3 regions of the Colwellia meonggei genome follow, and region 3 is predicted to be linked to each of the others. Evidence: predicted binding sites of a transcription regulator. Region 3 holds the regulator's gene; each other region holds the start of a gene.
The links. Region 3 encodes MetJ, which represses methionine synthesis genes. Its sites were predicted from a motif close to TAGACGTCTAGACGTCTA; they were not measured.
Positions count from the first base shown of each region.

Region 1: metA (homoserine O-succinyltransferase MetA) is a predicted target of MetJ. The motif match lies at 1,788-1,805, and genes of this name have one in related genera.
Region 2: msrA (peptide-methionine (S)-S-oxide reductase MsrA) is a predicted target of MetJ. The motif match lies at 1,646-1,663, and genes of this name have one in related genera.

Region 1 is NZ_BAAJLZ010000002.1:136,186-139,474, forward strand. Features, by position in the region: gene metH (methionine synthase) at 1-684, opposite strand, end outside; gene metA (homoserine O-succinyltransferase MetA) at 719-1,669, opposite strand; gene AC27E9_RS06785 (sodium/sugar symporter) at 1,921-3,289, opposite strand, start outside.
Region 2 is NZ_BAAJLZ010000002.1:522,133-525,421, reverse strand. Features, by position in the region: gene AC27E9_RS08500 (tetratricopeptide repeat protein) at 70-915, shown strand; gene msrA (peptide-methionine (S)-S-oxide reductase MsrA) at 1,051-1,593, opposite strand; gene AC27E9_RS08490 (DUF3083 family protein) at 1,922-3,037, opposite strand; gene AC27E9_RS08485 (DUF3820 family protein) at 3,213-3,289, shown strand, end outside.
Region 3 is NZ_BAAJLZ010000007.1:54,858-58,146, reverse strand. Features, by position in the region: gene ccoG (cytochrome c oxidase accessory protein CcoG) at 1-591, shown strand, start outside; gene AC27E9_RS15560 (VOC family protein) at 740-1,153, shown strand; gene metJ (met regulon transcriptional regulator MetJ) at 1,220-1,552, opposite strand; gene metB (cystathionine gamma-synthase) at 1,784-2,941, shown strand; gene metL (bifunctional aspartate kinase/homoserine dehydrogenase II) at 3,002-3,289, shown strand, end outside.

The DNA of each region.
Region 1 (3,289 bases), on a different contig from region 3:
TTGCCCTGAAAGCGTTCTTCCAGAGGCATCAGTAATAGTACCTGAAATCATCACAGGTAAGCGTTCACCTCTACTTTCAAATACAGTTTCAACTGCAAAAATAGCCGCTTTCGCGTTAAGAGTATCGAAAATAGTTTCGATTAAAATAATATCGCTGCCACCATCAATTAAAGCATTGGTCGACTCGATATAGGCATCTTTTAGCTCATCAAAAGTAACATTTCGATAGGCAGGGTCATTAACATCAGGTGAGATTGAACACGTACGGTTAGTTGGCCCTAGCACACCAGCAACAAAACGTGGCTTAGCAGGATTCTGCATGTTGAATTCATCAGCAACTTCACGCGCTAATTGCGCTGCTTTAAAATTAATATCGGCACTATGAGCTTCCATATCATAGTCAGCCATGGCAATAGTGGTGGCATTGAAGGTATTGGTTTCAAGAATGTCAGCGCCAGCTTCCAGGTATTCACGATGAATAGCTTTAATAACATTAGGTTGAGTAAGAACCAACATGTCATTATTCCCTTTGACATCACAATGCCAATCAGCAAATTGCTCACCACGATAATCTTGTTCTTCAAACTTATATGCTTGGATCATGGTACCCATAGCACCATCTAAAATTAGAATACGCTGATCTAACTGAGCTTGTAATAAAGCATAAGACGATGATTTCAGCACCTTGGCTGAAGATGAAGTGTTAAAGTTTGCTTGCTTAGCCACGAGATTTTCCTGGATGAATTGCTTGAATATGGTCAGCATCAAGCTGATACGGCGTAATTTGGTAAACGTAATAGTTCAACCAGTTAGTAAATAGTAAACTGCCATGGCTTCGCCAGGTGTTTGCAGCTTCGGTGCTTGGATTATCACCGGTAAAATAATTATCTGGCACAATAGCATTAGCACCTGAGTCAAGATCTCGAAAATATTCTTCACTCAAAGTCGAGGCATCATATTCTGGATGACCAGTTAAATAGACTTGTTGCTTATTTTTACTGGCTACGAGGTAAACTCCAGCATCTTTTGATTCCGCAAGAATTTCCAAGTTATCTAACGTTTGATAGTCACTTTTATCAATATAGCCATAACGTGAATGCGGCACATTAAAGCTTTCATCAAAGCCACGTGTTAGCTGCTCTTTCGGTTTTAAACAATGATGCTGATATACACCAGAAAGCTTTTGCTTGCGCAGATGACGTTTCAAACCGTAATGATGGTATAGCGCAGCATGTGCCGCCCAACAAGAGAACATAGTAGAAGTAACATTTTTCTCAGCCCAGTCAAAAACTTCACAAATTTTATCCCAAAAGGTAACTTGCTGATAATCAAGTAACGCTAACGGAGCCCCCGTTATTATTAAGCCGTCGTACTGTTTATCTTTAATATCATCAAATAAGCGATAGAAATTATCTAAATGCGCCTGCGGAGTATTCTTGGACTCATTGGCATGAATGCGAACAAAATCAACATTAATTTGCAGTGGCGTATTCGCCAACATCCGTAATATTTGCACTTCAGTTTCTATTTTATTTGGCATTAAGTTCAGTATGGCCACTTCCATTGGACGAATTTCTTGATTTGCAGCACGGCGCTCAGACATAACAAAAATATTTTCATTGTCTAATACCGTTAACGCCGGTAATTCATTTGGAATTTTAATGGGCATAGCACTAACCTAATATCGGATATTTCTTAAGTATAAAATAACGCTGAAAAACAGCATGAAAGATAACAAGTGATCATCTGCCTATAATGTGACTTGGATTTCTAGATATGTCAAGCTCTAAACGTATAGACGTCCAGATACCTTTATTTTAAAATGAATTCTATTGCTTGACCTAAAAACAGAGAAAAAAAAGCCGCAATCGATAAGATTGCGGCTAAATTCATAATTTTGATTAACTTGGCGTTATGAAACTACCACCAAAGGGTATATAAAAAAGTTAAAATGACAACAACACCCAGCGCCGCAATATTAAAGCCACGCTCCGTTACAAAGCTTACATCGGCCAAACTAACACTGGTATCGCTACTAGCAGCTTTTCCAGTAAGAGACACTAACACCATTAATGCCGCACAAGATAAAAAGACAATCCCCATACGATCCATAAAAGGTAATTCAGGCCATACTGTTCTTAAGGTGAATGAAAACGCAGCCGAGCCAATTGCAGCAGCAAGCGCCCCCATTGATGTCGCTTTTTTCCAGAACATACCTAACAAGAAAATAACCACAATCCCCGGTGTAAATACACCTGTAAACTCTTGAATATACTGAAATGCTTGGTCAAACTTACCTAAAAGTGGCTCAGCCATAAACAAGGCAATAACCAAAGCAATTAAGGTGACAACACGACCAACACGTACATAGTGCTGCTGACTTGCATCAGGTTTGATCGGGCGATAAATATCCATGGTAAAAATGGTTGAAATACTGTTAGTCATCGAAGCAAGTGATGAAACAATGGCCGCCACTAACGCGGCAAAAACTAACCCTTTAATACCAACGGGCATTAATTCCATCATTGATGGATACGCTTTATCAGCTGCTGCTAAATTTGGATATAGCACAACCGCAGCAATACCTGGAAGTACAACAATAATCGGCATTAATAGTTTTAAATAGGCGGCAAAGGCAATACCTTTCTGCGCTTCCTGAATGTTCTTTGCTGCCAGTGCGCGTTGAATAATATATTGATTAAACCCCCAGTAGGAAATATTCATTACCCACATACCGCCAACAAGCACCGAAATACCGGGCAAGTTGGTGTATTGAGAATTATCTGGCGATAGAATCATATCAAAGTGACCAGGCAACTCTGTGGTCAACTTACTAAAACCAACAAGCATGCCCTGCCCTTCCGCAACGGCATCCAACGCCAGATAACTTAGCAATAAACCACCCAAAATTAGTAGCACAACTTGGATAATATCAGTATATGCAACTGCCTTTAGGCCACCGTACAGTGAATACGCAATAGAGAAAGTTGCAAGAAAAATCATGCCGTACCACCAATCTACTCCAGCAACAGTCTCTATGGCTAATCCACCTAACCACAAAACCGCAGTTAAATTAACAAACACATAAACGAGTAACCAAAATAAGGCTAATGTGGTTTTAACTCGATGATCAAAGCGTTGCTGTAAATATTGCGGCATGGTAAATATTTCATTTTTTAGAAATATTGGTAATAAATACTTGCCCACTAAAATCAAGGTTATGGCTGCCATCCATTCATATGATGCTATTGCCATTCCCATAACAAAGCCTGAGCCAGACATGCCAATA
Region 2 (3,289 bases), on a different contig from region 3:
AAACTTGTTTACGATGACTTTTGCCCCCAAGTTAACTGGCATATATAAAATTAAATTGGAACTACCTTGATGACGAATTCGCTTGCTATCACCCTTGAAAATTTCCAACAAGTTGTCCTTGAAGAGTCTAAAACCAAGCTTGTTTTGGTTGATTTTTGGGCTCAACAAATTCCAGAAAGTTTAGAATTACGCGATAAGCTTGCTAATGCTTTGGCTGATCAAAGTGATGTAATAATATTTGCCACGGTTGATTGTGAAACCCAAGGGCAAATAGCTCAACAGTTTGGTATTCAAGGCTTGCCTACAGCAATATTAGTAAAAGAAGGTCAACCACTTGATGGTTTGTCTGGGCCACAAACAGATGAAACCATTAATGAATTTTTGGCAAAGTACTTACCTAAAGAGCAAGATTTACTATTAAAAAAAGCAGTAAACTTGTTAACTGAGAATAATGCCAATGACGCTTTTAAATTAATCACTCAAGCGCATCAGCTTGATAGTGAACGTGCAGACATTAAATTAGTATTGGCTGATGTATATATACAAACTGGAAAAATTAGTGAGGCTGAATCACTGCTTGCTGGTATTAAAATGATAGATCAAGACAGCTACTATCAGTCGTTAATGTCGAAACTTGAACTCGCTAGTCAAGCGGCTGACTCCCCTGAAATTAAAGCATTAGAGCAACAATTGATCAGCGAACCAGAAAATATTGATGTGCAACATCAGCTTGCGGCGCAATATAGCCAAGTTAATCGTCATGAAGATGCTTTAGTTATTCTTTTTCGTCTAGTGCAAAAAGATGGCTCAGATGTTACTAGTAAAGACTTATTATTAGATATTTTAAAGTCGCTACCAGATGGCGATGCGTTGGCTAATAAATATCGACGTAAGCTGTATACCTTAATGTACTAACTTAATAAGGCTTTTATGCCATATATTTGCTGTAAATTACTTAACTATAAACGCCCAATCTAAAGGGCGTTTTTTTTGGCTGAAGAAAATTAACAGAATTGAAAGTAAAGTGAAAACTATTGTTAATGCTATTAGTTAAGCAGCTTCTTTAAGTAGATATGAAAAGTCTTGCAGGAATTTTTGAATTTTTCGTGCAACCACTAATTGGCAGTACTGGTTGTTAGGATTGTTAGAATAGTAATCTTGATGGTAACTTTCAGCACTATGAAAATTATTAACTGGTTTTATTGCCGTTACGATAGAGTTATTAAAACGCGCTTCAGCTGTTAGCTGTGCAATTTTTTTCTTGGCTGCTATTCGCTGTTTTTCATTGTGGGTTAATATGGTAGAACGGTACTGACTGCCAATATCATCACCTTGACGGTTTAGTGTTGTCGGATCGTGAATAGCAAAGAACACGGTAAAAACGTCTTCAAGAGAGAGCTGACTATTATCAAAGGTTAGTTGCACAACCTCGGCATAATTTGTATTACCGGTGGAGACTTGCTGATAACTTGGGTTGGCAATGTTGCCGTCAGCATAACCACTGATCACAGATTTTACACCGTTAATTCGAGAGAAAATGTTTTCTATACACCAAAAGCATCCTGCGCCTAACGTTATTGTTTCAATGCTCATTGTTAATTTTCCTCTAGTAATAATGGTATTCGAAATTTGCTTGTTTTCTTTAAAGACTTTTAGACGTCCAAAGCTCTATTTGTCAAATGTAGCACTCAGCCATTTAGATGTCTATATGTTTTTACGGCAACTTAGCTCTATTTATGATTGGAGTAATCAGAAAGGCGCTTCTTACTTCGAGATTGCAGTGAGTATCGGTGGAGACGGTTAAGCTGAAGTAGTTAGCTGGAGAGAGTAAGGGCAGTAGCTAAGCCATGCTAGTCGTTAACATGGCAATAGTATAATGGACAGCAGCTAGTTTTGTTTCTTCCAATGGTTTGTTGGAAGATTATTCGTCTTTTAACAAGTTATAGGCAACATGTTGATGAAAGCGCAAAGTGAGTTCATCTTTATCGGTGGGAATCTCTAGTTCAGTAGCAAATAAGCGCATAGCTTGTTCTATCTGATTAACAAACTTCGCATAATTTTGCTCTTCCCCATTAGAGAAGTTCGCAACAAAAATTAACTGTACATTGTTAACTAATTCATCGGCTTTCCATTTGCTTACAATACCGCAAGGGCTTTGTTTAGGGTTGTACCCTAGCATTTGTAATTCGCCAACCTTAGAAACAATTTCGTGCAAACTATGGCGAATAATGGGTACTAAACCGTTAGCGATTAATGCGCCATTGTTTAAATTAAATTGCTTGGCAACGAGTGAAAATGTATCGGTTAGGTAGGTATAAAGTGGATTGTATGGATCAGCAGAATTTGCATCTATATCAACCAGCTGTGAAATTCTATGATTCAATGTTAAGTTGATGACTGCATAAGTAATTGACGATAGATTAGCGGTTAATGCAACGTCTTGGCTGGCGTATCGTTGCTTAATAGGTCTAAATTTATGTGCTTGGCTATTGTTACAGCCTTTATTTTTAGCAAAAATATCGTAGGTAAGATGCTGGTGATCTCGCATACGAATAGCTGCCAATGGTATTTGTACTTGTTGGGCAAAACTCTCTAATAAATCTCTTACTCGTTGGTGAAAATTTGCCGCACCAGAGCGAATATCTGTTCCCGACGCTAAAAATACTAAAGTGATTTTTTTAGCTCTAACATTGGCGTCGAAAAATGAGTTTTGTAATACATGCTGTAACGGATCATAGTAAAAAATAATTTGCTGATTAGTTTGCCATTGATGCATTTCTTGGCTGTATCTAACCCGAACCAATTTGTCGTTGGCGACAAGTAAGCTGTTACTGATGGCAAAGTCATTACTTAATGTAAATAGTAAATCTGCAAGGCTTTGATAGACGTCATAATAGTTGTCATTACTTAACTGTGGCGATAGTTGTGAAAGCAGTTGATCTGATAAGGTAAATTCAGCCAAAATATACTGATTATCGCGAGCGTTCCCTGGAATATAAGCTTTTTGACCGGCGTTGCGTTTCCTAACAATTGACATAAAAGTTCCCTGAAGCAAGTTTGGGTATCATCTTGATACCGCCTAAGTTGCGCGGAATTATAAGGAATGCTTATGACAATTTTATGTCAAGATCGCGGTAAAATTAAAAGCACTAAAATGAGCAAGTTCAAAAAGACTGTGTTCTAAACCCCAGCTGTAAAATAATGAGTAAATAATGTCGATAGCAAATAACGCAGATTTATTAGCTGCAGTAAATCAAGTAATGCCGTTTGGAAAGTACAGTGGGAGAAA
Region 3 (3,289 bases):
TGTAATCTTTGTGTTGAAGTTTGTCCTGTTGGCATAGACATTCGTAATGGTTTGCAATATGAATGTATTAATTGTGGTGCGTGTGCAGATGCTTGTGATCAGACTATGACGCAGTTTAATTACGCTAAAGGGTTGATTAGTTATACCAGTGAAAATGCATTACTCGGTAAAAAAGCAAAACTATTACGCTCTAAAATTGTGGGTTATGGCGTGTTATCTATATTAGCAATGGTTTTTATGGCGTATACCATTCAGGTGCGAATACCGATTGAGTTCTCGGTATTGCGTGATCGTGGTACGTTATTTCAAGTTGATTTTCATGATAATGTAACCAACAGCTATTTACTAAAAATTACTAATAAATCTCAGCTAAATCGTCACTTTAACGTTAGTGTTCTTAACAATAATGTCAGCTTAAGTGCTGAGAGCAACATACTTATTAAAGCTGGAGAAATTGCCAGTGTGCCAGTGCATTTGACTATAACACCAGAAGAAATCAAAGAGCGTGTCAGCGAAGTTTCTCTGCAAGTAAGTGTCAGTGATATGCCGGAGGTTAAAGCGATTACAGAGACGAAGTTTTTTTCAAATTAATTTGGTGTGTAGATTAGGTTGTTTAACCAAGGCGTCGATGGGACGCCTTTTTTTTGCTTAAAAATTACATAAAGCCTGACTTATTGTTTAGATAAAAATGCAGTAAAATAATGATATTACCTAGCCATGACGTAACAAAAAAATTTGCATGACAAACTCTATTAAACAGAATATTTCAAATATTGCTTTAGTTGTTGAAAACTATGATGACGCTATTAAATTTTATACTGAGAAACTAAACTTCCAACTTATTGAAGATACCGACTTAGGTGCTGGTAAACGTTGGGTACAAATTGCCCCACCGAATTCAAATGGTACAAATTTGTTATTGGCGCAAGCAAGTAACAATGAACAAAATAACGCTATTGGTAACCAAGCCGGTGGAAGGGTATTCCTTTTTCTACAAACCAATGACTTTTGGCGTGACTATGAGCATATGAAAAGCCAAGGTGTAGAATTCACTGAGGAACCGCGTGTGGAAGAATATGGCACTGTGGTGGTTTTTAAAGATTTATATGGTACTAAATGGGATTTATTACAGCTTAATAATCCAAGTTTCTAAATAGGAAGTTAATTAACAAAAAAGGCGCTTAAAGCGCCTTTTTTAATATTGAGCTATGAGCTCTATCTAATCTTCTACTTCTGTTTCGTATTCACTAAAGTCAGTCACACCTTGTGCTTCTAACGCTTTACGAACACTCGCAGGTAGTTTTTGTGTATTGTCTTTAGCTAGATCACCATCATCTGGTAAGGGTTGGCCAGTAAAAGCATGTAAAAATGCTTCACATAATAGTTCGCTATTCGTTGCATGACGCAAGTTATTAACCTGACGACGTGTTCTTTCATCAGTTAACACTTTTAATACACGTAAAGGGATAGACACGGTGATCTTTTTAACTTGCTCACTTTTTTTCCCGTGCTCGGCGTAAGGGTTAATATACTCGCCATTCCACTCTGCCATGAATATTCCTCTATGCTTAAATAATTATGAAAAACCTATAATTAGCTTATCTGGTATACCAGTAAGTTATAAGTTTATTCTTGACCGCTAATTTTACTGGTTGTGAGGCGTGAGTCAATAACGAATGTGTAGAGGGTTAGATGTCTAAAGTTCTTGACCATCTCTTACAAACCGTTTAGATTTATAGACGTCCAAACATCTACATAGAAAAGCGTCTATACAGGAGCACACATGAGTGATAAAAAAATTGCCACTACTGCGGTTCGCGCAGGTATCAATAGCGACCAGCATCATGGTGCTGTCATTCCTGCAATTCACCTTTCCAGTACGTATGCATTAAAGGGTTTCAATGAGAAACGTCAGTTTGATTATTCTCGTACGGGCAACCCAACTCGTGCTACTTTTGCTCAAGCTATTGCAGATTTAGAGCAAGGTGCGTTAGGTATTGTCACTAGTACAGGTATGTCAGCGGTGCATTTGATTTGTCAGCTGTTAAATACTGAAGATACTGTAGTTATCCCGCACGACTGTTATGGTGGTAGTTTTCGATTATTTACACATTTAGCAAAACGTGGACAATTTAAGTTGGTTGTAGTTGACCAAAATGATCAGCAGGCGCTAGCAGAGGCCTTAGCAAGCAAACCAAAATTAGTTTTAATCGAAACGCCAAGCAATCCATTACTACGCTTAGTTGATATTGAAGATATTACTAAGCAGGCTCATCAAGCAGGTGCGTTAGTGGCTGTTGATAATACTTTTTTATCGCCGGCTTTGCAGCAACCTTTATTATTGGGCGCTGATATTGTATTTCATTCCACTACTAAATATATCAATGGCCATAGTGATGTAGTTGGCGGTGTTTTGGTTACCAAAGAGCAAGCATTAGGTGAAGAGTTGGCATGGTGGGCAAATTGTATCGGCATTACTGGCTCGGCCTTTGACAGTTTTCTTGCATTACGTGGTCTAAAAACGTTGCCGATCCGGATGAAGCAACATCAAATTAATGCCAATGCGGTAGCCGCTTTCTTGCAAGAACACCCCGCCGTTGAACGTGTCTATTTCCCTGGACTAGCGGATCATCCACATCATGAATTAGCAAAGAAACAGCAACATGACTTTGGCGCCATGATGAGTTTTGAACTTAAAGGCGGTGTTGAAGCAGTAAAGGTACTGTTTGATAAACTAGAATTTTTTACCTTAGCGCAATCATTGGGTGGCGTTGAAAGTTTGATCAGTCATCCTTCAACTATGACACACGCCGGCATGGAAATTGAAGCTCAGCTTGCTGCGGGTATTACGCAGTCATTAGTACGATTGTCAGTAGGCATAGAAGATATCGATGATATTTTAGCTGACTTAGCAAAAGCACTTGCTGCTAGCCAAGTTTAATCAACGTAGTAGCTAAAGAATTAGCAATCAGATAAATATTTATAAGTGTTTGGAAATAAAATGACAGACGTAAATTCAGCGGTAGAGCTTTCTTCCACAAAAAACCAGCTGGCTAAGGCCGCTTGTAATGTTCATAAGTTTGGCGGCAGCAGTTTAGCAACGTCAGCTTGTATCGAGCGCGTAGTTGATATTATTCGTCAACACTGCCAGCTCAATGATGTCATTGTTGTTTCTGCAAATGGCAGTACCACAGATTCATTGTTTGCAATTTACCAATTGGCACAAGAGCACTATGAACATAAGCAAGCAGAACCTGTCGGTAATCATACGGGCTTAGCGGTAGATGTG